Regions from separate parts of the Mesorhizobium sp. B2-5-7 genome, predicted to be linked through region 2. Evidence: riboswitches for the same ligand, from Rfam matches in the RefSeq annotation. Region 2 holds a riboswitch; each other region holds the start of a gene.
What was found. A riboswitch is a leader RNA that binds a small molecule or an ion and turns the genes downstream of it on or off. The one in region 2 is predicted to bind cobalamin.
Positions count from the first base shown of each region.

Region 1: linked by a shared signal. The riboswitch ahead of bluB (5,6-dimethylbenzimidazole synthase) and the one ahead of FJ543_RS01510 (CbtB domain-containing protein) in region 2 are both predicted to bind cobalamin.
Region 3: linked by a shared signal. The riboswitch ahead of FJ543_RS15160 (aromatic ring-hydroxylating dioxygenase subunit alpha) and the one ahead of FJ543_RS01510 (CbtB domain-containing protein) in region 2 are both predicted to bind cobalamin.

Region 1 is NZ_VFUO01000006.1:413,201-422,689, reverse strand. It holds gene FJ543_RS25985 (pirin family protein) at 1-457, opposite strand, end outside; gene FJ543_RS25980 (DUF2277 domain-containing protein) at 496-762, opposite strand; gene FJ543_RS25975 (exodeoxyribonuclease VII small subunit) at 855-1,106, opposite strand; gene FJ543_RS25970 (histone deacetylase family protein) at 1,110-2,036, opposite strand; cobalamin riboswitch at 2,215-2,397, shown strand; partial or broken gene bluB (5,6-dimethylbenzimidazole synthase) at 2,400-3,074, shown strand; gene FJ543_RS25960 (hypothetical protein) at 3,191-4,174, opposite strand; gene FJ543_RS25955 (TetR/AcrR family transcriptional regulator) at 4,265-4,873, opposite strand; gene FJ543_RS25950 (MFS transporter) at 4,994-6,214, shown strand; gene ribB (3,4-dihydroxy-2-butanone-4-phosphate synthase) at 6,234-7,334, opposite strand; gene aroC (chorismate synthase) at 7,424-8,539, opposite strand; gene FJ543_RS25935 (DUF1344 domain-containing protein) at 8,723-8,986, shown strand; gene FJ543_RS25930 (histidine phosphatase family protein) at 9,007-9,489, opposite strand, start outside.
Region 2 is NZ_VFUO01000001.1:309,703-319,191, reverse strand. It holds gene cobD (threonine-phosphate decarboxylase CobD) at 1-207, opposite strand, end outside; gene cbiB (adenosylcobinamide-phosphate synthase CbiB) at 206-1,180, shown strand; gene cobO (cob(I)yrinic acid a,c-diamide adenosyltransferase) at 1,177-1,791, opposite strand; gene cobU (bifunctional adenosylcobinamide kinase/adenosylcobinamide-phosphate guanylyltransferase) at 1,793-2,308, opposite strand; gene FJ543_RS01515 (CbtA family protein) at 2,301-3,104, opposite strand; gene FJ543_RS01510 (CbtB domain-containing protein) at 3,120-3,299, opposite strand; cobalamin riboswitch at 3,335-3,534, opposite strand; gene FJ543_RS01505 (aromatic ring-hydroxylating dioxygenase subunit alpha) at 3,678-4,853, shown strand; gene FJ543_RS01500 (MFS transporter) at 4,857-6,056, opposite strand; gene FJ543_RS01495 (DUF1624 domain-containing protein) at 6,293-7,291, shown strand; gene FJ543_RS01490 (isoprenylcysteine carboxylmethyltransferase family protein) at 7,288-7,794, shown strand; gene FJ543_RS01485 (MerR family DNA-binding transcriptional regulator) at 7,801-8,187, opposite strand; gene mgtE (magnesium transporter) at 8,327-9,489, opposite strand, start outside.
Region 3 is NZ_VFUO01000003.1:269,140-278,628, forward strand. It holds gene FJ543_RS15130 (carbohydrate ABC transporter permease) at 1-32, shown strand, start outside; gene FJ543_RS15135 (alpha-glucosidase) at 37-1,701, shown strand; gene ugpC (sn-glycerol-3-phosphate ABC transporter ATP-binding protein UgpC) at 1,731-2,843, shown strand; gene FJ543_RS15145 (DUF680 domain-containing protein) at 2,917-3,165, opposite strand; gene FJ543_RS15150 (DUF680 domain-containing protein) at 3,236-3,442, opposite strand; gene FJ543_RS15155 (DUF680 domain-containing protein) at 3,512-3,712, opposite strand; cobalamin riboswitch at 4,205-4,407, shown strand; gene FJ543_RS15160 (aromatic ring-hydroxylating dioxygenase subunit alpha) at 4,519-5,766, shown strand; gene FJ543_RS15165 (hybrid-cluster NAD(P)-dependent oxidoreductase) at 5,844-6,944, shown strand; gene FJ543_RS15170 (PqqD family peptide modification chaperone) at 7,086-7,517, shown strand; gene FJ543_RS15175 (serine kinase) at 7,550-8,599, shown strand; gene FJ543_RS15180 (glycosyltransferase family A protein) at 8,596-9,348, shown strand; gene FJ543_RS15185 (glycosyltransferase family A protein) at 9,350-9,489, shown strand, end outside.

The DNA of each region.
Region 1 (9,489 bases), on a different contig from region 2:
CGAACACCGGCGCCACCTCTTCCTTGCCGTCCGGCAGAGCCAACCAGGTCTGCAGGCCGGAGATCGACATCGGCGCGCCGCGCAATTCCTGCGGCGTGCGCTCGGAGTGGACGATGCCGCGACCAGCCGTCATCAGGTTCACGTCGCCGGGTTGGATGACCATCTCGGTGCCGAGCGAATCGCGATGCCTGATCGTGCCGTCGAACAGATAGGTCACGGTCGACAGGCCGATATGCGGGTGCGGGCGGACATCGAGCGCCTGGCCGGCGCGCATGATCGCGGGACCCATTCGATCGAAGAAGATGAACGGCCCGACCAAGCGCCGCTTGGCGGTCGGCAAGGCGCGACGCACCTCGAAACCGCCAATGTCCTTGGCGTTAGGGATAACCATCAGCTCGATCTGGTCGCTGGCGAAGGCATCGCCGGCCTCAGGGTCCTTGCCGGGGAAGAAGCTCATGAACTCTCCTCGTCAGCGGTCAGTGGCGCTTGGGCATATCAGGCGAACCGGATCGCCGCTTTCGCTTTTAATTTGGCCGCCACCTCTTCGCGATTGCGAGGATGCTGGTGGGTTTCGAGGGAATCGAGCAATTCGCGTGCGGATGCCGCGATGGCTTCGACCGCATGATCGAACGCATGCTGGTTCTTGGCAGAAGGCCGCGTCGTGCCGCTCAGCTTGCGGACAAACTGCAGTGCCGCGTCGCGGACTTCGTCGTTGGTTGCCGGCGGATCAAAATTGAACAGGGTCTTGATGTTTCTGCACATCGCTTCCGTATCTCCTCTTGTCCGTTTCAATCGGGACGAACTGTATCCTCAATGATGATCGTGTCCAAAAACCGATAAGGCTGCTCCGGACCTCAGTCCGCGTCGAGCGGCTCGGTTCCAACCGGCTTGCCGTCGCGCGACAGCCTGATCTTCTCGACCTTGTCCTCGGCGGCCTTCAGCAGCCGGTCGCAATGAACCTTCAGCGCCTCGCCGCGCTCGTAAATCCGGATCGACTGGTCGAGCGGTACGTCGCCACGCTCCAGATCATCGACGATCTTCTCCAGTGCGTCGAGTGCCTGTTCAAAGCTCATCGCCTTGACGTCTTCGTTGATCTCACCGGTCATCATTCATCCTTTCATCAGTCGCCCGACATGGGCGGCGACCGAAAATGCCAATCCCTGCAGATCGTAGCCGCCCTCGAGCAGGCTGACGAGCCGGTTGCCGCCGTGGATTGCGGCGCGCTGCATCAGCTGGCCGGTCGCCCAGTCGAAATCGTTCTCGGTCAGATTGATTTCCGCCAGCGGGTCGCGATGGTGCGCGTCGAAGCCGGCCGAAATGATAATCAGATCCGGCGCGAAATTGTCGAGTGCCGGCAGCACGCGCGACAGGAACGCATCGCGAAACACCTCGCTGCCGGTCCGAGGCGCCAGCGGCGCATTGACGATGTTGCCGGCGCCGGTCTCACTCTTCGCGCCCGTGCCGGGATAAAGCGGCATCTGGTGCGTCGAGCAATAGAGCACCGAGGGATCGTCCCAAAAAATATCCTGCGTGCCGTTGCCGTGGTGCACGTCCCAGTCGACGACGGCGACACGCTCGGCGCCGTGCTTCTTCTGCGCATGGCGCGCTGCGATTGCCGCCGTGTTGAAGAAGCAGAAGCCCATGGCCGTGGTCTTTTCGGCATGGTGGCCGGGCGGACGGGCGGCGACGAAGACGTTGTCGGCGCGGCCCGCAAAGACGTCGTCGACGGCGGCATTGGCGGCACCGATCGCCGTAATCACCGCCTGCCAGCTTTTCGGGCTGGCGGTGGTGTCTGCGTCGATGCGGGCAATGCCTTCGTCGGGGATGGCGGCGCGGACACGCGCGACGAAATCGGCGGGATGCGCGTAGAGGATGGTCGCCTCGTCGCCTTGCGGTGCCTCGACGCGGTCAAGCGCGGCAAAAGCTTCGTCGTCGAGCACGCGCTCTATGGCGCGCAGGCGGTCGGGCCGCTCGGGGTGACCGGGCGGGGTGATGTGTTCGAGAAAGATCGGGTGCGTGTAGAGACGGGTGGCCATGCCCCCTATCTAGTGCCCCGGCGCCGTGATGGCCATGCGTTGCAGCTTGATCGCTGGGGAAAATCGAACCTGCGTCCATTCATGTCGCTGCGGGCATTGGCGTCGCCGGCCCTTCGGAGTAAGACTGCCGCTACTGCCTGGTGCCTGCCGGTCTGTTTGTTTTAGCCGCATTTTGCGACGCCAAGTGATTCCACTTGGCTGCAAATGCCCTGGCGGGAGAATCGGGAACACGGTTGAACTCCGTGGCGTGCCCAACGCTGTGAGGGGGACCGCGCCGGTAAATGCCACTGTCGATGACGGGAAGGCACCGGACGCGGGTTGATCCCGAGCCAGAAGACCGGCCGGGCAGGCATCGTCATCCGCATGGTCAGGCGGATGACATCGATTGCAATCGCAAGGGGACAAGCGATGCCGGAAGCTATGACCGCTCCAATGGGCGATGGATTTGACCAGATTGCGCGCGACGCTGTTTACCGCGCCATCTTCACGCGGCGCGACGTCCGCAGCCATTTTACATCGGAGGCCATCGACGACGAGGTGCTGGCGCGGCTGCTGCTTGCCGCCCACCACGCGCCATCGGTCGGCTTCATGCAACCTTGGAATTTCATCGTCATTCGCGATGCCGCGCGGCGGGCGGAAGTGCGCGACCTGTTCCTGGCCGCGCGAGAACGGGAACTGCCTGAAATCGAGGCAGAACGGCAGGCGCTCTACCGCAAGCTCAAGCTCGAAGGCATTTGCGAAAGCGCGCTCAACATCTGCATCACCTGCGACCGCGAACGCTCGAAAGGCTCGCCGCTGGGGCGCTGGCACAATCCGGAGATGGATCTCTACAGCACGGTCTGCGCGGTGCAGAATTTCTGGCTGGCGGCACGCGCCGAAGGCGTTGGCGTCGGCTGGGTCAGCATCATCGAGGCGCAAGCGCTGAAAAGCTTGCTGGCCATTCCCGATCAGGTGACACCGATCGCCTATCTCTGCGTCGGCCGTGTTTCCGAGTTCGCACCGAAGCCGGATCTCGAAACACACGGCTGGGGCCGGCGGCTGCCGTTGCCCGAGCTTATCATGAGCGAGACTTTTCGCGGGCAAGGCGAAGCGCCGCTCAAATCAGCAGTGGCGCGCCTCGGCACCGTCGCCGGTGCGCCCGCCAGCCCGGTTGATCAGCTCGTCGCGCCGGCAGTGCCCCACCGTGAGCCACCGAAAGAAGCCAGTGCCTTGTCCTTGAGTTCCCTGAACTTCGACGAGGCTTCGGCCAGCCTGGCGTCCCAGGCGGCATCGGGCACCTGACCCTCGATGGTCTTGAAATAGACCTGCATCAGGCAGGCAATGGCGAACGGCTCGATGAAGGCCGCCTTGAAAGCCCAGGCAAAGACGATTGCCAGCACGAAAGCCCAGCCGGCGAGCTGCCCGGGCATGACGTAAAGAATAGCGGCTGCCGGAGCCAGCATCAGCAGGAAAATCACAAACGACATGCCCCACATGATGACCCCTAGCCAGACGGCATTCTTGACCATGGTCTTGCCGTTCTGGGCGTAGAGCACAACGCCTTGGCGCGCGGTTTCGAACGGCGAGGACGAACTGATGCGGATGTTGTAGCCGAGAATGATCTCGTCGACATAGGTCAGCGACAGGCGAATCACCGTGTTGAGGAACGAAACCAGGCCGCTCAGGCCAGGAATGGGCAGGAAGGCCGCGATGCCGCCGAGCAGGCCGGTGATGGCGCGTATGGCGCCCTTGACCAATTGGTCGACGACGAAAAGGATGTTGGCCTCGGCAAAACGCTCGGTCACGACCTCTTTCGCGTAGGCGATCTGGTTCTGGCCGTTGGGAATATCATGGCCGTCGATCAGATGCACCATGACGGCGATATGGCCCGCCTTAACGACGTAGAGGATGTATTCGCGGATCCAGTAGACGGCGATCGAGACGATGCCGAAACCGACCACGCCGCCCCACATCGCAAAAGACAATGGTCCGTCGGGATCGGTAGAAATATGGCCGACGCCATAGCCGACGGAGGCGCCGGTGCCGGTGGCCACGATGTAGGCCAGCGTGATGCCGAAATAGACGATCATGCGAAAGACAATGAAAGGCCAGGTCCGCATCATGATGGACACCGACCTGCCGATATCGAAATCCCACATGCCCCGAATCTCCCCTCAGAGATGGCTGCGGAGGATGCGCTCAAACCGGCTATTGTCAATTGCAGGCAGTGGCGGGACTGCCATGGTGGTTCATCTTGAAAGCGCTTCCGGCTTTTTCAGCAGGCCTTCGAGCAATTGCTTGAACGCGGCCACCACCATCTTCGATGTCGTTTCGGGATCTTGCGAATTGGCGATGCGCTGCGCGGCCTGGCTGCTCGCCCCATTGATCAGCCGCGCTGCCGACTCCGGGTCGACGCCGGGGACGACCACCCCTTCCCGCTGCAGCGCTGTCAGATGATCGGTCATTGAACCGACGCAGGCATTGGCATTCGACCACAGTGCCGGATCGCCCAGCACAGCCGGACCATCCCGGAACATGATGCGCTGGATTTCCGGCTCCAGCGCCATTTCGATATAGGTGGTGCATTCGTCGACGAAATGCTGCCAGCGGGTCGGCGCCCGCGACGCGACCTCATTCACCCGGGCCGCCATTTCCGCGTCGATTTCGGCGATAACCGCCTCAAGCAGTCCCTTCTTGTCGCCGAAGTGATGGTAAAGGGCGCCGCGCGTCAGCCCGGCCGACGCGGTGAAATCATCCATCGACGCTTCGGCATAGCCGATGGTGCCGAAAGCCTGGCGCGCCGCGGCGATCAGCTTGGCGCGTGTCTCGGCGATCATCTCCTTGCGCGGTCGATGCATGCTTCTGGCCTTACTTACATACGCTCCGTATGCCAATTGACATACGCGACGTATGCTCTATTTAACACTTATACGTCTCGTATGTAATTGTCGAATCGCCCCTTGTCGAGGAACAGGATCATGCAAAACCCCTATTCGGAAATCTTTCGCGCTCCCGGAGCCACGGGCTTTGCCGCCGCCGGCTTCATGGCGCGCCTGCCGATCGCCATGGCGCCGATCGGCATCGTGGCGATGCTGTCGCAGACGCGTGGCGAATACTGGCTGGCGGGTGCGGTTTCGGCGACATTCGCCTTGGCCAATGCCTTCCTGGCGCCGCAAATATCGAGGTTGGTCGACCGCCTCGGCCAGACGCGGGTTGTCGTACCCACCACCATCATCTCCGTGCTCGCATTCGCGGCCCTGATCGCATCGGCCAATCAAGACTGGCCGGTATGGACGCTGTTCGCGTCGGCGCTGCTGGCCGCGGCAATGCCAAGCATGCCGGCCATGGTGCGGGCGCGCTGGACCGAGATTTTCCGGGGCCGGTCCGAGATGAACACCGCCTTCGCCTTCGAGTCGGCGGCGGACGAACTGGTCTATATCGCCGGCGCATCGCTATCTGTGGGCCTCAGCGCCGCGCTGTTCCCGGAAGCGGGCGTGCTCGTCAGCACGCTGTTCCTCGCCTTGGGCTCGACAGCCTTCATTCTGCAGCGTTCGACCGAGCCGCAAGTGCGGCCGGTGGACCATGGCTCCAGCGGCTCGGCAATCCGCCTGGGGCCGGTTCAAATCATCACCTTCGCCATGATCTTCATCGGCGCGACCTTCGCGACGACGGAGGTGAGCACAGTGGCGATCACCAAGGAACTCGGCCAGCCGGGCACTGCCAGTCTCGTCATCGGCGTCTATGCGCTGGGCTCCTTCGTGCTCGGCATCATCATCGGCGCGCTCAACCTGAAAGCACCGCTGCAGCGCCAGCTCGCCATCGCGGTTGCCTTGGTCGCGCTCGGCACACTGCTGCCGCTTACCGCCAGCACCGTGCCAGCGCTCGCGCTGACTGTCTTCATCAGTGGCGTGGCGATCTCGCCGACCTTCATCACCGCCTTCGGCCTGATCGAGCGGCATGTCCCGGAAGCGATGCTGACCGAAGGCATCACCTGGGTAACCACCGGGATCGGCATCGGCATGGCGCTGGGCTCCTTCGCCGCCGGCGCCGTGGTGGATGCATTCGGCGCCCAGAACGGATTCTGGGTCTCGGTGACGTCAGGCGCTATCGCGCTGATCACGGTGCTGCTCGGCCAGCGCAGCCTCGCCACCCACGAATGCGAGTTGGAACGATGCGAGGCGGCAATCCCGGCCGAGTGACAGGCGGGGTTTGTCGAGCTCAGATGATCTCGGTCTTAGCGATGTGGATGCCAAAGCCTTCGAGGCCGACATAGTGGCGCTCGCGCGAGGCAATCAGGTTGATCGAGGAAATGCCGAGGTCCTTCAGGATCTGGGCGCCAAGGCCGATCTCGCGCCATTCGCTCTCGCGCCGGCGCGCCTCTTCATGGTCCTCGCGGTCGCCTGGCGCCGGCCGGTTGCGCTCCTGGTGGGCAACGCCGACCGAGCCTTCCCTGAGATAGACGATGACGCCGCGCTTGCGTTCGCCCATCGCCTTCATGATGCCGTCGAGCCGGTGGCTGGTTCCGAACACGTCGGTCACCACATCCTCCGAATGCAGCCGCACCGGCACCTCCTCGCCATCGCGGATGTCGCCGAAGACGATGGCGACGTGATGCATCGTGTCCCAGGGCAGCGTGTAGGTGAAGACCTGGGCCTTGCCACCCAGCGTCTCGATGTCGGAGCAGGCGACGCGCTCGACCAGGGTCTCCTTGCGCTGCCGGTAAGCGATGAGGTCGGCGACCGATACCTGCTTGAGGCCATGCTCCTCGGCGAAAGCCGCGACCTGCGGGCCGCGCTTGACGGTGCCGTCGTCGTTGACCAGTTCCGAGATCACGCCGATCGGCGGCAGGCCGGCGAGCTTGCACAAATCGACCGCCGCCTCGGTATGACCCGAGCGCATCAAGACGCCGCCCTCGCGCGCGATGAGCGGGAAGATGTGGCCAGGGCGGACGAAATCGGAGGCGCCGACATTGCCGTTGGCGAGGTTGCGCACGGTCAGCGTGCGGTCGTCGGCCGAAATGCCTGTCGTCGTGCCATGCTTGAAGTCGACGCTGACGGTAAAGGCGGTGGTGTGGGCCGAATCATTGTCGGCCACCATCGGCGCGAGGTTCAGCCGCTTAGCCTCCTCGCGCGGCATCGGCGTGCAGACGATACCCGACGTGTTGCGAACGATGAAGGCCATCTTCTCCGGCGTGCAATGGACGGCGGCGACGATCAGGTCGCCCTCGTTCTCGCGCCCGTCATCGTCCATGACGACGACGATCTCGCCGCGTTCGAAGGCGCGGATGGCTTCGACAATCTTCTTCTGGTCGTAAGACATGGAATGCTCGCTTCGCTCGCAGGGAATAGGGACTGGGCTAGGGTTAGGGAATAAAAGGGTCGGGCTGGCAGCTGACCACTGACTACTGCCTATTCCCTACCGCCTATTCCCTTCCCCGTCTGTCCTCGATGCCGCAGATAGTGGTCGGCAATGGCGCAGGCAACCATGGCCTCGCCGATCGGCACGGCTCGGATGCCGACGCAGGGATCGTGGCGACCCTTGGTCATCACCTCCACGTCGTTGCCGTCCTTGTCGATCGACTTCCGGGGCGTCAGGATCGACGACGTCGGCTTCACCGCAAAACGGGCGACGATCGCCTGGCCCGTCGAGATGCCGCCCAGGATGCCGCCGGCGTTGTTGGACAGGAACACCGGCTTGCCGTCATTGCCCATGCGCATCTCGTCGGCATTCTGTTCGCCGGTGATGCGGGCGGCCTCGAAACCATTGCCGATCTCGACGCCCTTGACGGCGTTGATCGACATCAGGCCGGACGCGATGTCCTGGTCGAGCTTGGCGTAGATCGGCGCGCCGAGGCCGGCAGGCACACCGTCGGCGACGATCTCGATCACCGCGCCGACCGAGGAACCGGCCTTGCGGATGCCGTCGAGGTACCGCGTGAAAACAGGAATCGAAGCCGGATCCGGCGTGAAGAACGGGTTCTCGGCATCGCCGATGAAATTCCAGTTCCAGTTGGCGCGGTCGATGGACTTTTCGCCCATCGACACGAGCGCGCCGCGCACCACCATGCCCGGCACCACCTTGCGGGCGAGCGCGCCGGCAGCGACCCTGGCAGCGGTCTCGCGCGCCGAGGAGCGGCCGCCACCGCGATAGTCGCGCACGCCGTATTTGACGTCATAGGTGTAGTCGGCATGCCCGGGCCGGTACTGGCGGGCGATCTCGCCATAGTCCTTGGAGCGCTGGTCGACATTCTCGATCAGCATCGACACCGGCGTGCCGGTGGTGATCATCGTCTCTCCGTCCTCGTCCAAGACGAAGCCTGAGAGGATCTTCACCTCGTCCGGCTCGCGGCGCTGCGTGACGAAGCGCGACTGGCCCGGGCGGCGCTTGTCGAGTTCGGCCTGGATTTCATCGCGCGTGAAACGGATACCCGGCGGACAACCATCGACCACGCAGCCGAGCGCCGCGCCATGGCTCTCGCCCCAGGTGGTGACGCGGAAAAGATGGCCGAACGTGTTGTGAGACATGGAAAGTGCCCTGCCCGGCATCGAAACCGGCTGAAGCCAGCCTTCTATTGGCGTTTTCCACAGTGGTCAAACTGTGATCCGACGGATTTAGTTTTGACACATTCGGTTGGTTTCTGCTCTCCTCCATTCGCCGTTGAGGATCCGCCGCCACCCAGGCCGGCGCAATGACCAAAGAGGACGATGATGCGTACCCTGATTGGCGCTGTTGCCGCCACGCTGCTGCTCTCCACCGCCGCCTTTGCCGGGCAGACCGAAGGCCTGATCAAGAAGATCGACAAGGATGCGCTGACGCTGACGCTGGACGACGGCAAATCCTACAAGCTGAACGCCGAAACCGATCTCGATGCGCTGAAGCCGGGGATGGACATCGTCATTGCTTACGATGTGACTGATGGCGAAAACGTCGTCACCGACATGCAGCTGCCGGGTGACAGCGACACGAACTAGGAGTTGGCGTCACCGGCGTCCTAAAGCCACTCCAGGCTCCTGCCTTCAAGTTTGAGCACGCGATCCTGCGGTATCTCCAGGTTCGCGGCTTCGTCCTCGGGCATATCAAGCACGAAGCGAAACAGGGTGCGCATGACGCCCCCGTGCGTCACGCAAATCGTCTGCCCCCGAAGTTCACCGAAGCATGGCTTCACCCGTTCGAGCAGCATCTGGTAACTCTCCGCGCCTTCACCTGGCGGCTGAAAATTCCACTTGTCCAGCGCGCGGGATCGGCTCGCGCCGGGCGACTGCCTCTCAAGCTCGGCGAAGGTAAAACTCTGCCAATCGCCGAAATTGACTTCAATCAGTCTGATATCGGTTCGATAGGCGAGCGGATCGAGCCTCATGGCGGCGCGGATGCGTTCCATCGTTTCGCGCGTGCGTCTCATCGGACTGGCGACGAAGTCGAATTCCTGGGGAGCGCCGACGAGTTCGGCCAGCCGATGCCCGTTTGCGCTCGCCTG
Region 2 (9,489 bases):
GGTGTTGGCCGCGATCTCTATCAGTTCGCGTCCACGCGCGGCCTCTGGCAATCGCCACAGCGAGGTGGCGGGCAGGTCGAAAAGCGGGTAGGAGTGCGGATTGATACCGGTCGAGAGGTCGACGAAAGGCAGCACGGCATTGGGGAAAAGCGCCCTTGCCCGGCCAAGACTTCCACCATGGTCCACCGCTCCTTCAAGAAGCTTCATGTCAGTCCTGATCGCTTTCCTGTCATTAATTGTCGAATTCGCCCTTGGTTATCCCGACTGGCTGTTTCGCGCCATCGGCCATCCGGTGACATGGTTCGGCAGGCTGATATCCTTTCTCGACTTGCGGCTCAACCGCGCCACTGATCCCGACGCGCTGCGTCGCCAACGTGGTGTCCAGGCGCTTCTGGTCATTGTGCTGGTGCCTGCGATAGCAGGCCTTTGCGTGCAGCTTGTTCTGCTCTGGTTCGTCCCCCTGGGATGGATCATTGCCGTCTTTCTGGCGACATCGCTTCTGTCGCAGAAAAGCCTTTACGAGCATGTCGAAGCCGTCGCCGATGCGCTCGACAGCGGAGGCCTCGACATGGGCCGGGCCGCCGTTTCGCGGATCGTCGGCCGTGATCCCGAGACGCTCGACCGCGCCGGCGTCTGCCGCGCGGCGATCGAGAGCTTGGCAGAAAATTTTTCCGACGGCATCGTCGCCCCCGTCTTCTGGACCGGGGTCGGAGGGCTCGCCGGCGGCGCCGCCTACAAGGCGGCCAACACCGCCGATTCGATGATCGGCCACCGGACTCCGCGCCATGAGGCCTTCGGCTGGGCGGCGGCGCGCTTCGACGACTGGATCAACCTGCCGGCATCACGGCTGACGGCGCTGCTGATCGTGCTCGCTTCCCTCCTGGTCGAGGGCGCCGACCCCCGCGGCGCCTGGCAGGCGGTACGGCGCGACGCGAAAAAACACCGCTCGCCCAATGCCGGCTGGCCGGAAGCGGCCATGGCCGGCGCACTCGGGCTGGCGCTCGCCGGACCACGCAGCTATGGCGGTGTCATGGTCGACGACATCTTCATGGGCGAAGGCGGGCGCCGAGATGTCGACAGCGGCGATATCAGGCGGGCGCTCAAGCTTTACCGGGTCGCGGACTACCTGCTGATCGGCTTGTTCGGCCTGGTCGCGCTGATCGCCGTTCTGGTTTTCTAGAACTCGATGCCTTGCTGCGCTTTCACGCCCGCCGAGAAATGGTGCTTTGTCGCCCCCATCTCGGTGACCAGGTCCGCCGCCTCGATCAGTGCCGGCTTGGCGTTGCGGCCGGTGACGACGACATGCAGGCCTTCGCGGCGAGCCTTGAGCGCCGCAACCACCTTGTCGAGAGCGAGATAGTCGTAGCGCAAGGCAATGTTGAGCTCGTCGAGCACGACAAGGTTGATCGAGGGGTCGGCGATCAATTCCAGCGCCTTGGCCCAGGCGGCCTCGGCGGCCGCGATGTCGCGCTTCAGGTCCTGCGTCTCCCAGGTGAAACCCTCGCCCATTGCATGCCAGACGACGCGATCGCCAAAGGCGGCAAAGGCGTCCTTCTCGCCGGTGTGCCATTTGCCCTTGATGAACTGAACGACGCCGACGCGCTTGCCGTAGCCGAGCACGCGTAGCGCGAGACCGAAGGCGGCCGTGGTCTTGCCCTTGCCGGGACCGGTGTTGACGATCAGCAACCCCTTCTCGATCGTCTTGCCCGCAACCTCGGCGTCCTGCACCGCCTTGCGCTTGGCCATCTTGGCGCGATGGCGTTCTTCATCCTTGTCGTCGATATCGGTCATTTCACTTCACCTTGAGCGGTAGCCCCGCCACCATGAGCAGCACCGTGTCGGCAATCGCGGCGACCCGCTGGTTGAGCCGGCCGGCATCGTCACGAAACCGACGCGCCAGCGCGTTGTCGGGCACGATGCCTTGCCCGACCTCGTTCGTTACCACGAACCACGGTCCGCGCGGCCGCGACAGCACGTCCGCCAGCCGCCGGCACGCGGCCTCGACGTCGTGATCGGCCAGCATGTGATTGGTCAGCCACAGCGTCAGGCAGTCGACAAGCACCGGCTGACCGTCTGGGAACGCCTCCAGCGCTTCGGCGAGGTCGAGTGGCGCATCGATGGTCGACCAGCCCTCACCGCGCCGCGAGCGGTGCAGCGCGATGCGCTCGCGCATCTCGTCGTCATAGGCTTGCGCCGTGGCGATATAGGCCCATGGCGAGGGCAATGCCGTCATCAGGGTTTCGGCGTGCGCGCTCTTGCCGGAGCGCGCACCACCGATGATGAAGGTCAGCCTGCCGCGATCAGGCAAAGCTGTCGCGCAGGCTGGTCGCCATGCCGGTGAAGCGCCTGCGCACCACGCCCACGATCGCGCCGAGCACCAGCCAGAACACCAGATTGGTCACCGTCACCGCCACCACGAACTGATGGTGTAGGCCTTCCGGGATCGGTGTTTCGAAACTGTCGGGCTGCGGCGCGCCGACGACATGCGGCGCGACGATCAGCAAGACGGCGAGGATGGTCAATGGCAACGATCTGCGAAACACGATCAGGCCCAGGCCGGTCGCGGTCGCGGCCGCCGTCGCCGTCCACCAGATCTGGCGCGGCAGAAGATCGGCCGCCGGCATTGCCGGCAGTTCCGGCTGCAGTCCGAGACCCGGTGCCAGTGTGAACACGGCAAAGCCGGCCAAACCCCAGAACACACCCTGGCGCCAGTTGCCGACGCCGCCGAAGAACTCGGAAACCGCGACCAGGACCAGTGCGAAGCCGATGCCGGTGACGATATTGGCAACCACGCTAAAGGCGAAACGCTCGAAACCGTCGGCCGGCGCCCAGCCTTCGTCTTCCTCCGCCGGTGTCACGGCATCGGTGCCCGCGGGCGCGGCAGAGCTCATGGCATTCCCAGCGGGCGCCACCGTGCTCATGGCATCATTGGTCGCCGCTGGTGCGGCCGCGTGATCATGGTGGTGGCCGCCGCCGGCCTTTTCGTAGACTTCCGCCTTGAGGATCAGCGGCACGGTGGCATAGGCCTGCATGCAGGCGAGAACGACACCGGCCACGAGCCCCGCGATCGCCGCGACGAACACGACGTTGCGAAACAGATTCATGATGTCGGATCCTCGTTAGTGGCAGGGAAACGCCATCGAATGGCGATAGTCGTGGGCAGCATTGTGGACCGCATCGATATGCGAGAAGCCGACAAAGCCGACGACGAAGATGCCGAGCAGCGCCGCGAGCGCAAGCTGCATGAAGCGCGACTGCGAGGAGACGGAGGCGCCGAGGGAGACGGAAGCGGTAGTCATGTCTTGTCCTTTCGCCCTCCACCCGAGGGCATCGAAGTCAGTTTCCTGTCGCCGGCAGGTCTCCTGGCTCGCGGATAAGCGCCCTTCCCCACCTTCCCGAAGAAAAATCTTCAGTGGCATATGGAGAGGACTACCGCACACAGTTGCGGGGGCAGCCACGGCATTGGGCAGGAATTCCTGCCCGCACCGCATTCCCTCTTGGCTCCAAAAAGGAACCGACGACATCGGTGACTATAGGGAAATTCGCCGCGCCCGGCAAACCAAATTCCGACAGCCGCCAACGCAGGAGCGCCGTATCGGCGAAGCTGCCCTCATCCCGTCCCGATTGACAAACTTCATGGCCGGGTGTCGGCTGGCACCCCTCACGGGAAGCCAGCCATGCAGCCCAATGCCAGCGAGCGCGTGCCCTATAACGGCCTGACTCGAACCGAGCCGACGCTGCCCTCGTCGGCCTATTGGGACCAGGACAACTATCAGCGCGATCTCGACGCCATCTGGTACAGGAACTGGCTGCTCGTCTGCCGCGAGGCCGACCTTGCCCAGCCTTTGGCGTTCCGCACCTTCCGCGTCGGTACGCAGGAAATCCTCCTGCTGCGCGACGACACCGGCGAGTTGCATGCCTTCCACAACGCCTGCCGGCATCGCGGCTCGCAGCTTTGCCAGGAAAGCCAGGGCCGGCTGAAGGCGCGGCTGATCACCTGCCCGTATCATGCCTGGTCCTATTCGCTGCGTGGCGATCTGGTGCGCGTGCCGTCGAAATCGCTGCCTGACGGCTTCGACAAGGCCGATCACCCGCTTTATCGCGTCGCGCTCTCGGTGTGGCGGGGCTTCGTCTTCGTCAATCTTGCGGAAGATGTCGCCGGCTCGGCGCAATTATCCTTCGATCCGGCCTCCGGCGACCTCGGCAACTGGCCGCTGGAAACGCTGGTATCGGGCCACGTGCTGCGCAAGGTGATGAACTGCAACTGGAAGATTTTTTGGGAAAATTTCAACGAGTGCCTGCACTGCCCGGGCGTCCACAAGGACCTGTCGCGGCTGGTGCCGATCTATGGCCGCGGCCTGATGAGCCGGCATGACGATCCCGAATGGCTCCGTCACGCCGACAATGACGCGCCGGAATTTTCCGGCGGCCTGCGCACCGGGGCTGAGACATGGTCGCGTGATGGGCAGGCGCACGGGCCGGTCTTCCCGGGCTTGACGCCGGCGGAACGAACCGCCGGTCAGACTTACTCCACCAGCCTGCCGTCGATGTTCATCGTCGGCCATGTCGACTATGTCAGGACCGTGCGGCTGACGCCGCTCGGTTCCGAACAGACCGAATTGACTGCGGAATGGCTGTTCGCGCCCGAGGCGCTCGCTGAGACCGACATCGACAACATCGTTGCCTTCGGCACACAGGTGCTGGAGGAGGACGCGGCAATCTGCGAGGTCAACCAGAAGGGCCTGCGCTCGATGCGTCATACAGCTGGCGTGCTGATGCCCGAGGAGTACGACCTTCACCGCTTCCACGATTGGGTGCGCGAACGGCACGCTGCGCGCTCACCCGAGGCCTGAAGATCACAGCGACTTCGGCAGATATCGCCAGGTCATGAAGCCGCAAAACGCGGCAAGCAGTCCGAGCGTGACGAACACCGAGCCCAGACCGAAGAAGGCCAGCACCACCGAATAGACCAGCGGCGGCGTCAGTTCGGAAAAATCGAGATAGGTGCGGTAGACCGCCGCCATCTGCGCGCGCTCATAGGAGCGCACCGAGCGCATGAAGGCGGTCGAACCCAGCGCGTCGAGCGCGATGGTGAAGAAGGCGCCGCACAGCAGGAAGGCACCGGTGAGCAACGGCACGGTTTCGCCCACGGCACCGGCCGCCAGCAGCGTCGCCGACATGGCGAAATAGGCAAATGTCATGGTCCTGCGGCCGCCGAAGCGTTTCCCCGCCTTGCCCCAGAAGATCGCCATGAACAGCAGCGCGTTGCCGGCCGAGACCAGCAGGCCGCCGGCCAATTCGCCCTCGCCGGTGATGACCATGAACAGCGGTCCATAGACGAAGAAGGTCGTCCAGAAGCAGGAACGGCCGAAGGCTATCAGCCAGGCCAATCTCAGCCTCGGCTGGGCGACGAAGCGGCCGATGTTGGCGAGCGGATTGGCCGGTCGTGTCTTGCCCGGGCGGATCGACTGGTTGTCGCTCAGCCGATAGGTCCAGAACAGCGCCAGCAAAGCCATGGCGAACACCGCCACCGCGCCATGCGCGGCATAAATGCCGAAGCGCGTATAGAGAAAAATGCCGAGCGTTGGCCCGCAGGTCCAGGCAACCATCGACCACGCCATGCGCAGCGATTCGGCCTGCATGAAATCGGTCTTGCGGATGTGATCCATGATGTAGAGGTTGAGCGTGATCGACAGCGCGCTGGCGCCCATCACCCGGCACAGCATCCCGGCCAGTTGCCCGGCGAGCGTATGGGTGACGAAGAACAGCGAGCCGATGGCGAGCAGGCAGGCGCCCGCCGTGTAGACCCAGCGCCGCGCGAAGCGGCGGATCAGCATCGGCATGAACAAGGTCACCGACAGGCCGAACAGGGACACGGCGGTGTAAAGTATCGAGACGATCTGCTCGTTGTGGAGAATCTCGTAGGCCTGGATCGGTATGACGCTCGACACCATGGCGCGGGCGAAGGATTCGACCGCATAAAGCGAGGCGAAGGTGCGCGCATCCGCGGCCTTGAGGGCCGGAAGCCAGATCGGATGGCGAACATGGGTGGACATTGCTTCCCCAAAGCAGAATCGCGGCGTCGAATCTGCCGTGGACATTTCAGGCCCATTAAGAGGAAACCGACGCACATCCGGCAAAAAGCGAAGCCGGTCAAAGGCTTTTCCGCGCTGGCCCAACCCGGCGGCTGGCGCGGACCCCGCCGCGCGGTCCAGGCCAAGGCGCCCGGTCTTCTTCTATCCGGTGCAACCGTGATAGTCGTCGTGGAGGGGCTGAATCAGATCGCGAGACCATGAGCATCCACACGCCGACCGTACCCGTCCCGCAGCCATCGAAGCGCATCGTCGCCATCGATATCTTGCGTGGCATCGCGCTGATCGCGATGGCGAGCTACCACTTCACCTGGGACCTGGAATTCTTCGGCTACACCGATCCCGGCCTCACCGCCTTCGGCTGGTGGAAGTTCTACGCCCGCTGCATCGCATCGACCTTCCTGTTCCTGGTCGGGGTCAGCCTCTATCTCGCCCATGGCCGACAGATCCGCTGGAACGGCTTCTGGAAGCGGTTCGCCATGATCGCCGGCGCGGCGGTCGCCATTTCGGTCGTCACCCGCATCGCCACGCCCGACGGATTCATCTTTTTCGGCATCCTGCACGAGATCGCGCTCGCCAGCCTGCTCGGCCTCGCGTTCCTGCGCCTGCCGGCGCTGCTGACGCTTGCCGTCGCCGCGCTCGTCATCGCGGCACCAGTCTACCTGCGCTTCGAGGCCCTCGATCATCCCTGGCTCTGGTGGATCGGCCTGTCGGCGATCAACCCGCGCTCCAACGACTACGTTCCGCTGTTCCCCTGGTTCGGCGCCGTGCTTACGGGCATTGCGGTGGCCAAATTCGCCTCCACTTCCGGCATAAGGGCACGCCTGGCGAACCTGGCGCCCGGACGCTGGTCCAACCCGCTGGTCTTCATCGGCCGCCACAGCCTGGCTTTCTACCTGATCCACCAGCCGCTGCTGATCGGCTGCGTCTGGCTGTTCTCGCAAGTGATGCCGGCGCAAGTCGAAACCCCGCAGGTCAATTTCCTGAAAACCTGCCAGCGATCGTGCGAGCAGATGCGCAACGCAACCTTCTGTTCGAGCTATTGCGGCTGCATGCTCGAAACGCTCGAAGGCGAAGCCTCTCTTGATCGGCTCTTCAACAACGACCAGACTGCGGACTTCAGGGCGCATCTGTCCGATCTTGCCGCAACGTGCACCGCCAAGACCGAGGACAAGATGACGGAGGGAGAGACACAATGATCGGGCCAAAACCTGGGATCGAACCGAAGCCTGGGACCGGGCCGAAGCCTGGGCTGGTACCGTGGCCGCCGGTGATCTACGCCGCCGCCATCCTCATCAGTGTCGTGCTCGGCCTCTACATCCCGCTGCCCTGGATCGGCGATCTCCTTGGCGACATCCTGTTCGCCGCCGGCTGGGTGGCATTGTTCGCCGTGGCCGTACTCTGGTTCACAGCGATCCGCACCATGATACGGGCCAGGACCACGCTCAATCCCAACGCCGTGCCCGATCATCTCGTCACGACCGGCCCCTTCGGCGTCAGCCGCAATCCGATGTACCTGGCCAACACGCTGCTGTTGATCGGCGTCGCCTTCGTCTCGGGCATCGCCTGGTTCTTCCTGCTTGCCTTCGTGGCCGCCTTCGTCACCCAGAAGGTCGCGATCGAGGGCGAGGAAAAGATATTGGCGGCGAAATTCGGCAAGAAATACCGCGACTATGCAAAAAGAGTCCGGCGCTGGATTTGAGCAGGGCTACGTGTTGACGCCGAGCTCGACCAGCCGCTCGACGCAAGACTCCTCGGCCTGGTCGAGTTCGGCCAGTGTCTCCTCCAGGTCGCGACGTTTCTGCCTGAGGTCTTCGCGCTTTTCCTCGATGCGTTTGATCATCAGCTTGAGCTGCCCGACCTCGCCCGGCGGCTCCTTGTACATCTGGATGATTTCGCGGATCTCGTTGATCGAGAAGCCGAGGCGTTTTCCGCGCATGATCTGCCGGATGAGGTGGCGGTCGGAAGGGCGAAACAGGCGGGTGCGGCCGCGCCGCACCGGCTGCACCAATCCCTCGTCTTCATAGAAACGCAGCGTCCGCGTCGACACGTCGAATTCGCGGGTCAGCTCGGTGATCGAATAATATTCCCGCATTGTCACTCCCTGCCGGGATTCCAGGCGATCGCCATGCGGCGTCTCCCTTCTGTCCCGAACCAAACCCTTGTCCGCCGGAATCGACGCGACACCCCGCACAAGCCTCGCACGGCATTTACGTAAAAGTCAATTGAGACCGTTACCGGACGCCGAACCACCAGCTCGCGAGGCCGAGGAAGGCAAAGAAACCAACGACGTCGGTGACCGTGGTGACGAAAACCGCCGAAGCGACCGCGGGATCCACCTTGAACCTGTCGAGCAGCAGCGGGATCAGAATGCCGGCAAGGGCCGCCACGAACATGTTGATGATCATAGCCGCCGCGATGATGCCGCCGAGATTAGGGTCGTGGAACCAACTTGCGGCGACGATGCCGATCAGCACGGCGAAGACGATGCCGTTGATGAACCCGACGCCCATCTCGCGGCGGATGATGCGGCCGGCGTTGTAGATGTCGAGATCCCTGGTCGCCAGCGCCCGCACGGTGACGGTCATGGTCTGCGAACCGGCATTGCCGCCCATGCCGGCCACGATCGGCATCAGCACGGCGAGTGCCACGATCCGCTCGATCGTGTGGTCGAACAGGCCGATCACCGATGCCGCCAGGAATGCCGTCAGCAGATTGACGAGCAGCCAGGGAACGCGCGAGCGCGAGGTCGCCAGAATGCTGTCGGAGAGCTCTTCGTCACCGACGCCGCCCATGCGCAGCAGGTCTTCCTCCGCCTCCTGCTGGATGACGTCGACGACGTCGTCGATGGTCAGCACGCCGACCAGCCGCTCGTTCTCGTCGACGACCGCGGCCGACAGAAGGTCGTATTGTTCGAATTCCCGCGCCGCCTCTTCCTGGTCCATGGTGGCGGGAATGGCGTGCCGCGTCTCATGCATGACCTCCCCCACCTTGACCGCGCGCTTGGCGCGCAGGATCTGGTCGAGATCGATGGCCCCCAACAACTTGAAGGTCGGATCGATGACGAAGATCTGGCTGAAGCGGTCCGGAAGGTTCTTGTCCTCGCGCATGTAGTCGATGGTCTGGCCGATGGTCCAGAAAGGCGGCACAGCGACGAACTCGGTCTGCATGCGCCGCCCGGCGGTCTCTTCCGGGTAGTCGAGCGAGCGCCGCAGCCTGATCCGCTCGGTGAACGGCAGCTGCGACAGGATCTCGTCCTGGTCTTCCGGCTCGAGGTCTTCGAGAATGTAGACCGCGTCGTCGGAATCGAGTGCCTGCACGGCCTGCGCGATCTGCGCATTGGGCAGATTGTCGACGATATCCATGCGGATCGCCTCGTCGACTTCGGTCAGCGCGG
Region 3 (9,489 bases), on a different contig from region 2:
GGCTGCTGGCCGGCTCGGTGAAAGGAGGTTGAGACCATGCAATCGGCTTTGAAGGCGACTTCGAAACCAGACCCCGCCATCGACCGCGACTGGTGGCGGGGCGCGGTGATCTACCAGATCTATCCGCGCAGCTATCAGGATTCCAATGGCGACGGCATCGGCGACCTCAAGGGCATCATCGGCAGGCTGCCCTACATTGCCGCCCTTGGCGCGGACGCCATCTGGATCTCGCCTTTCTTCAAATCGCCAATGAAGGATTTCGGCTATGACGTCTCGGATTATTGTGACGTCGACCCGATGTTCGGTACGCTGGCGGATTTCGATGCGCTGACGGCGGAGGCGCACCGACTGGGCCTCAAGGTGATGATCGACGAGGTGCTGTCGCATACCGCCGACATCCACCCCTGGTTCAAGGAAAGCCGCTCGAGCCGCACCAATCCCAAGGCCGACTGGTATGTCTGGGCGGATGCAAGACCCGATGGCACGCCGCCCAACAACTGGCTGTCGATCTTTGGCGGCTCGGCCTGGCAATGGGACACCAGCCGCCAGCAATACTACCTGCACAATTTCCTGGCCGAGCAGCCCGACCTCAATTTCCACAACCGCGAAGTCCAGGACGCGCTGCTCGACGTCACCCGCTTCTGGCTGGAACGCGGCGTCGACGGCTTTCGCCTCGACACCATCAATTTTTACTTCCACAGCCAGGGGCTGGAAAACAACCCGCCGCTGCCGCCGGAACAGCGCAACGACCAGACCGCGCCGGCGGTCAATCCCTACAACTACCAGGACCATATCTACGACAAAAGCCGACCGGAGAACCTCGCCTTCCTCGAGCGCTTCCGGGCGCTGCTCGACGAGTACCCGGCGACCGCCGCGGTCGGCGAAGTCGGCGATTCGCAACGCGGGCTGGACGTGGTCGCCGCCTATACCGCCGGCGGCAAGCGCGTGCATATGTGCTATTCCTTCGACTTCCTGGCGCCGGAAAAGATCAGCGCCGCCAAGGTCCGCTCGGTGCTGGAAGCTTTTGGCCGGGTGGCCAGCGACGGCTGGTCGTGCTGGGCGTTTTCCAACCATGACGTGATGCGACCGGCCTCGCGCTGGGCCGCCGACGAGGCGGACCCGTCGGCCTATCTCAAGGTCATCTCGGCATTGCTGATGTCGCTGCGCGGTTCGGTCTGCATCTACCAGGGCGAAGAACTCGGCCTCGGCGAGGCCGACCTGCGCTTCGAGGATCTGCAGGATCCCTACGGCATCCGTTTCTGGCCTGAATTCAAGGGCCGCGACGGCTGCCGCACGCCCATGGTGTGGGATGGCAATGCAAGGAATGGCGGCTTCTCCCAGGCAAAACCCTGGTTGCCGGTACCGGCCGAGCATCTGCCGCAGGCGGTCAACGTGCAGCAAGGCGACGAAACCTCCCTGCTTGAGCATTACCGGCGCTTTCTTTCTTTCCGCCGCGCCCATCCGGCGCTGGCCAAGGGGGACATCGCCTTCATCGAAAGCCAGGGCGACACCGTCGCCTTCACCCGCCGGTCGGGCAATGAGGAGATCGTCTGCGTCTTCAATCTGGGCGCAAGGCCGGCGAAGGTTGACCTCGGCAACCGAACCCTGCAACCTTTGCCGGGACACGGGCTCTCCGGGCAGGCGAGCACCGGGTCGGTCGAGCTCGGCGGCTATGGCGCCTGGTTCGGACGCATAGGCTGAAACATCCGAGGAATCACTGGAGGAAACCAATGGCCGATGTCAATTTGAGACAAGTGAAGAAGTCCTATGGCAATCTTAACATTCTCCACGGCATTGACCTCGACATCAAATCGGGCGAGTTCATAGTCTTCGTCGGCCCGTCGGGCTGCGGCAAGTCGACCTTGCTGCGCTCGATCGCCGGGCTCGAGGAAATCACGTCGGGTGAACTCAAGATCGACGGCCAGGTGGTCAACGACGTGCCACCCTCGAAGCGCGGCATCGCCATGGTGTTCCAGTCCTATGCCCTCTACCCCCACATGACCGTCTACGACAACATGGCCTTCTCGATGAAGATCGGTGGGGAAAGCAAGGCCGAGATCGACAAAAGGGTTCGGCAAGCCGCCGAGATCCTGCAGCTGACCAAATATCTCGACCGTCTGCCCAAGGCGATGTCGGGCGGCCAGCGGCAGCGCGTCGCCATCGGCCGCGCCATCGTGCGCAATCCGAAGGTGTTCCTGTTCGACGAACCGCTGTCGAACCTTGACGCCGCATTGCGCGTTGCGACGCGCATCGAGATCGCCAAGCTCAAGGAATCGATGCCCAACACGACCATGATCTACGTCACGCACGACCAGGTCGAGGCGATGACGCTGGCCGACCGCATCGTCGTGCTGAAGGACGGGCACATCGAGCAGGTCGGCACGCCCATGGAACTCTACAAGAACCCCGGCAACCTCTTCGTCGCCCAGTTCATCGGCTCGCCGGCCATGAACATCCTGCCGGCGACGGTCGACAAGACGGGCAATCCGACCATCGTCAGCCATGTCGGCGGCCGCAAGGCGACGGTGCCGATCGCGACACCTGCTTCGGCAAAGGGAGCGGCGGTCAGCTTCGGCGTACGGCCGGAAGATCTCGCGATCGCCAGCGGTGCGGATTATCTGTTCGAGGGGACCGTCGATTATCTCGAACAGCTTGGCGAGGTCCAGCTGGTCTATGTCGATATCGGCCGGGCCGACCTGCCGCTGGTGACCAAGCTGCCGGGCAATGTCGAGGTCAAGCGCGGCTCGACGCTGCGGCTGACCGCCAATGCCGGCGATCTCCATATCTTCGATGCCGATGGTCGCTCCTTTGCCCTCCACGAAGCGGAAGCAAAGGCGGCCTGAAGACGGCCGTCCGGTAATGAAAGAACAAGAGCGGCGGGCCTGGCCCGCCGCTGTTCTTGTCTGCACAGGCTGGTTAGTTGTTGCCGAAGAGATTGCGATCGGCACCCTGATGGGCCGGCTTCTGCACGTCGCCGGACGAGTTGAGCAGCTTGTAGACAGGCGAATCGCTGTTGCGGATCGCACCTGTATGCGACGTATCGACATTGACAGTCGACGAAGCAGTGGGCTGGTTGACGCCGTTGGAGCCATAATTGTCGCTGCCGGCGAAGGCGCTGCCGGAGACGGCCAGAACGGCGGCGGCGGCAATGAGGATCTTGTTCATTTTAGGTACTCCTGAATTTTGGAAGTCCCGCGGACCGGCGGGCCAGAGCCCACCGGCCGTGGGATGGCCGTTAATGGCCGAAGAGGTTGCGGTCGCTGCCCTGCTGGACAGGCGCCGAGGTGGCCGGAGCCGACTTGCCGATCGACGCGGTGTTCGAATTGTCGGTCGAAGCGGCAGCAGCCTGGTTGGCGCCGTTGGAGCCATAGTTGTCGCTGCCGGCGAAAGCGCTGCCGGAGAGAGCCAGAACGGCAGCGGCAGCAATGAGGATCTTGTTCATTTTAATACTCCTGAATTTGTAGGGTCCACCAGCGCGGCAGGGTCACCCGCCGCGTGCCGGGGATCGCTATTAATTGTTGCCGAAGAGGTTGTGGTCGGCGCCCGTCACAGGCGTCTGGGCAGCCGGCTCCGACTTCTTAGTCGAAGCGGTGTAGGAGCTGTCGACAGTAGCCGTGGGGGTCGCGGCGTTCGAACCATAATGGTCGCTGCTAGCGAAGGCGCTGCCGGAAATAGCCAGAAGGGCGGCGGCAGTGAGAATGATCTTTTTCATTTTTGTACTCCAGTATTTTTCCCGTCCGTCTAGCGGCGTGTCTTGGGATTAAATCGCGTCGTTCGGACAGCCCCGATGTGGGAGAGCCCCCTTGCCGTTTCCAATCACGAAGTTGTTCAGCGTGGACCATGACTCCACCACTTGAAATTGTACCAACGCCTTCTACATGTCTTATTTTTCCGTTTGATATCAAATAGTTGTCTGAGATCATAACCCGATCACCAACTGTGTCGGAAGGCTGGGCGTTCACACCGTCCTGCACGCACCGTCAACAGAAACGAACCGTTCGGTTCGATTTTAGACTCTGCTAATAGTCACTTTTCGAAACCATTAACCCTTTTCCGGCCCGGCTGAGGGTCGAAAACTGTGCCCGCGCGCCTGGCGAGAAGAGGCGATTCCCCCGCTGCAACCGCGCCGGGACGATCCCGCGTACGTGTCGCGCCGCATGGATGCGATGTCGCTTTCGTGCCGATGTCGCAAACCCTGTCGTGATTAGATCGAGCGATCTCAGGTGCCGCTGCGTGACGACGGAGCGGAGAATTGGGAAGCCGGTCAGATTCCGGCGCTGCCCCCGCAACGGTGGTGGAGTTCAAGTCGCAACGGGAGACCACTGGGCGAAAGCCTGGGAAGGTGTCGCGATGGTCCGCCAGGACAACTCCAGAGCCCGGAAACCAGCCCGAGATCGCTAGAACTCGACTGATCGCGGTGGGCGGTCAAGGGGCGGATGGTGTTGTCCGGCTTCGCCGGCTTGCGCCCAGTCCTTCCTCCATCACCACCAGTTCAGTCCTTGAAAATGAGGACAGGACATGGACGCGCGCAACGACATGCTGAGGCTTTTGAACGGCCGCAGACAGGGCCTTTCGCTGGAACAGCCCTTCTATACCGACCCGGACTACTTCAAGCTTGACATGGAACTGATCTGGTATCGCGACTGGCTGTTCATCGGCCATGATTGCGAGTTGCCCAAGCCGGGCAGCTTCATCACCGTGCAGATCGGCGACTATCCGGTCGTGCTGGTGCGCGATCAGCAGGGCAAGATCAACGCTTTCCACAATTCCTGCCGCCATCGCGGCAGCCGCGTCTGCAACACCGACAAGGGCATGGCCGCCAAACTGGTGTGTCCCTATCACCAGTGGACCTACGAACTCGACGGCCGGCTGCTGTTCGCCCGCCAGATGGCCGATGGGTTCGACAAGAGCCAGTTCGGGCTCAAGCCGGTCGCCTGCGAAAGCGTCGCCGGCTATGTCTTCATCTGCCTGGCCAAGGAGCCCGCCGACTTCGCGCCGATGCAGGCGATGATCGAGCCCTATCTCCAGCCGCACCGGCTGAGCGAGGCCAAGATCGCCTTCGAGAGCACGATCATCGAGAAGGGCAACTGGAAGCTGGTCTGGGAAAACAACCGCGAATGCTACCATTGCGCGGGCAACCATCCTGAGCTGTGCAAGACCTTCCCGGAAGCGCCGACCGTGACCGGCGTGCAAGGCGCCGACAGCGATCCGGAGATGCTGGCCCACTGGGCGAAGTGCGAAGCTGTTGGCCTGCCCAGCAAGTTTCGCATCGACCCGGCCGGACAATACCGCGCCACCCGCGCGCCGCTGCTGCGCGATGCCCAGAGCTACACGATGACCGGCAAGCGGGCGGTGAAGAAGAACCTGTCCGACAGCGTCTCGGCCGACCGGATCGGCACGCTGATGCACTATCACTACCCGACAACCTGGAACCATATCCTCGTGGATCATGCGGTGACGTTCCGCGTGCTGCCGGTCAGCGCCACGGAAACAGCGGTTACGACCAAATGGCTGGTCCACAAGGATGCCGTGGAAGGCGTCGACTACGATCTCGCCGAACTCACCCATGTCTGGACCGAGACCAACGACCAGGACCGCCGCATCGTCGAGGAAAATGCCTTCGGCATCCTGTCGCCGGCCTACGAGCCCGGTCCCTATTCGGAGCTGCACGAGGGCGGCGTCATCCAGTTCGTCGACTGGTACGCGCGCTTTATCGGCCCACGGCTTTCCGAAGACGGCCGGCCTGCTCTGCGCAGTGTCGCCTAGCGCATGTCGGCCAAAACTGTGCAGCGGCTTTGGGATCACGACACGCCCAAAATGAAAGGTATGCAGGGATGAACGCCATGACTGATCTTGGCCTCTATCGCCACCTCGACCAGATGGCGCCGTGGAACGACAGGCTGCAGGTGCTGGAAGTAACCGGCGTCAGCGACGAGGCGCCCGACGTCAAGACCTTCACCTTCCGCTCCGACAACCAGACCTGGTTCCGCTACAAGCCGGGCCAGTTCGTGACGCTGGAATTGCCGACACCGGACGGCCCGCTGATGCGCACCTACACGCTGTCATCATCGCCGTCACGGCCATTCTCGATCGCGGTGACGGTGAAGGCGCAGGCGGGCAGCGTCGGCACACGCTGGATGTTCGATCACCTGACGCCCGGCTCGCACGTCAAGGCCTATGGACCGGGCGGCGACTTTTCGCTGCACAGCCACCCGGCGGCGAAATACCTGTTCATCTCGGCCGGTTCGGGCGTGACGCCGATGATGTCGATGCTGCGCTGGCTGAACGACTGCGCGCCATGGACCGATGTCGGCTTCGTCAATTGCGCGCGGCGCCCGGAAGAGATCATCTTTCGCAAGGAACTCGAACTGCTCGGCGGCCATATGCCGGGGCTGTCGCTCGGCTTCATGATCGAGGAGCGGTCGAGCCGCGAGGGCTGGTACGGCCATATGGGCCGCATCGACGCCATCCGGCTGCCGCTCCTGGCGCCCGATTTCCGCGAACGCGAAATCTTCTGCTGCGGCCCCGACCCTTTCATGCGCGCCGTGCGCGGCATGCTGGAGGCCGCCGGGTTCGACATGGCAAAATACCATCAAGAGAGCTTTGCCGCGCCGGCGATGGAGGAAATCCCAGCGCCGTTTGCCTCGCCGGCTGAAGACGGCGCGGCGATTTGCGTCGAAGCCGCGACGCCGATCCGCTTCGCGCTTTCGGATGTCGACGCCGACTGTGTCGCCGGCCAGACCGTGCTGCAGACGGCGCGCGCCTCGGGCGTGCGAATACCGGCCGCCTGCGAATTCGGCCTGTGCGGAACTTGCAAAGTGAAGAAAGTCTCCGGCAGCGTCGAGATGAGCCACAATGGCGGCATCCTCGATCATGAGATCGATGATGGCTTCATCCTGGCCTGTTGTTCCAAGCCATTGTCGCCGCTTGAAATCGAGGCTTGATCCGCCCGGCTTTCGACTGAACCCGGAAATGGTCCCGCGTTGCCGGCAAAGGTTACCTTGCCAAGGAAGACCTGAAAGTTTACAGGCGTTGTTGGTGGAAGCGGTCCTGCTGGCGGGCAGGAAATGCAGGACGGGGCAACAATGACGCATGACTCCCACGCCTATGCGGTAGCGAGCCGGGATATCGTTTTCGAATCTTTCGATGGCGAGGCCGTGGTGCTCAATCTTGCCAATGGCAAATATTTCGGCTTTTCCGATTCCGGCAGCAAGGTATGGCAGGCGCTTTCATCCGGCGCGGACGCCCAGGCTCTGGTCGGGCTGAGCGCCGGCGGCTCGACAATAGGCCAGGCCGAACTCGAACGCTTCATATCGCAATTGCTCGAATTGGGTTTGCTGGTGCGCTTGGACGCGGCGGCGCAGCCTTTGCCGGGCGATTTGCCTGCCGAGCTTGCCGCCACGAACGAGCCGCTCAATGTGAGCATTCACGACGACCTCGCCGACCTGATCGTCGTTGATCCCATCCACGAGGTCGAGGAACCTCTCGGCTGGCCGGCGGTCAAGCAGGCTTCCTGACGGGGCGGCCGCAGCGTGATGGAAGGCGATTGATGCCGCGCGTCACGCTCGAAACCTTGCCGGATTACGCCAGGTATCTCATCGCCGCCGCTGAAGGCGCGGCCGCGCGCTATCCGACCATGCGAAAGGTTCGCCTGCCCTGGCTTGAACTGACCGTGCATCTCGGTCACGGCGTGCTTGCCGATGCATTGGGCCATGCTTTTGTCGAGCCCGGGCATGACCAGCCGGCACCGTCCACGGGTCGCATCTTCATCGCGCATCCCGGCATTGACGGCATCCCGGAGCCGGCGCACTGGGGCGATGCCCATTTCACCGAGCACGGTTTTGCCAAACAGCTCGCCGAAGCCGGTTTGCGCGGGCACCATTTCCACGACCTCGATTTCTGGCAGGTCTACGATCCGCACCGCCGCGTCGGCGTGCAGCTGATGGCCTCGGCCGATGCCTTTCCGCCCTGGGAGCCGGGAGCACCGCTGCGCGCCTTCCTGCACTGGGAATATGCGGCGCGCGGCATGCGGCTGACCCATGCCGGCACGCTCAGCATCGACGGCAAGGGTATTCTGCTTGCCGGCTCGGGCGGGGCCGGGAAATCGGGGACCGTCGCCGCCGGCCTCCTCAACGGGCTCGACAGTGTCGGCGACGACTATGTGCTGATCGATCTCACCGACGGCGTGACCGCGCGCCCGCTTTTTTCGACGTTGAAGCAGGACACGAAAGGTTTCGCCCGGCTGGGCCTGCGGCAGCGGCTAACGGCGCAAGGCCCGCTCAACTGGCAAGGCAAGCACACGTTCCATATTCACGATATCGCGCCTCGGCCGGTGCCCGCCATGCTGGACATCGTCGCGCTGGTGGTGCCACATATCAGCGGAGGCGGAGCAAGTTCGATTATGCCGGTGTCGCGCAGGGATGCCATGATTGCCTTGGCGCCGTCCGGCATCGCCCAGATGCCGGGCGAGCGCGAAAGCGGCTTTCGCTTCTTCAGCGAATTGACGCGCCACCTGCCGTGCTTCCGTTTGTCCCTCGGCACCGACCCGGCAGAGATCGCCGGCACGATCGAGGATTTCCTGACACGAGGCGCCCGGTGAAGCTCAGCGTGATCATGCCTGTGTACAATCGCGAGCGCTATGTCGTCTCGGCCTTGCGCTCGCTCGTGCGGCAGCACGATGCCGCCGATCTCGACATCATCGTGATCGACGACGGCTCGACCGACGGGTCGGCGGAGGCCGTGCGTTCGATGATGGCCCTGAACCCCTGCATTCGCCTTTTCCGGCAAGAGAACATGGGCGTGACCCGGGCCCGCAACGCTGGTCTCAGACTGCTCACGCCGGAAACGGAGCTCGTGTCGTTCCTCGATTCGGATGATGTCTCGCCTGCGGGACGATTCAAGGCCGATATCGCATGCTTTGACGCCGACCCCGCTCTGGAGCTTACCTATTCCCTGATGATGATGGTCGAACACATCGACGACGATCTGCTGGAACCCTGCCCCGGCAGCCATTTCATGACCGTGCGGGGAATTCATCTGTCGTCAGGCATTTTCTCGCGTAAGCTCATCGAACGGATCGGCGGCTTCGATGAGGCCTTCGGCCAGGCCGAAGACACAGACTACCTGCTGCGCACCTTTGAAAGCGGCCCCAGATTCGTCCTGCCGGATACCGTGTCGCTTTACTACCGACGTCATCCCGGCAACATGACGAAGCAGGTCGACACGTCCCTTCGGGAATTCTTGCGGGCCATCCACAAATCGATGAAACGGCGCAAGGCCGACCCTTCACTGCGCGGGATCGAAGGCATCTTCGATGTCAAAGAACTCGCCAACTGGCGCTTCATGTAGCATGCGGAGCTATGGCGTCGTCATACCTGCCTTCAACGCCAGCGGCACCATCGCCGAGACGCTGCGATCGGTCGCGGCGCAGACAGTGCGGCCTGAGCTGGTGGTGATCGTCGACGATGGATCCAGCGACGATCTCGCGGC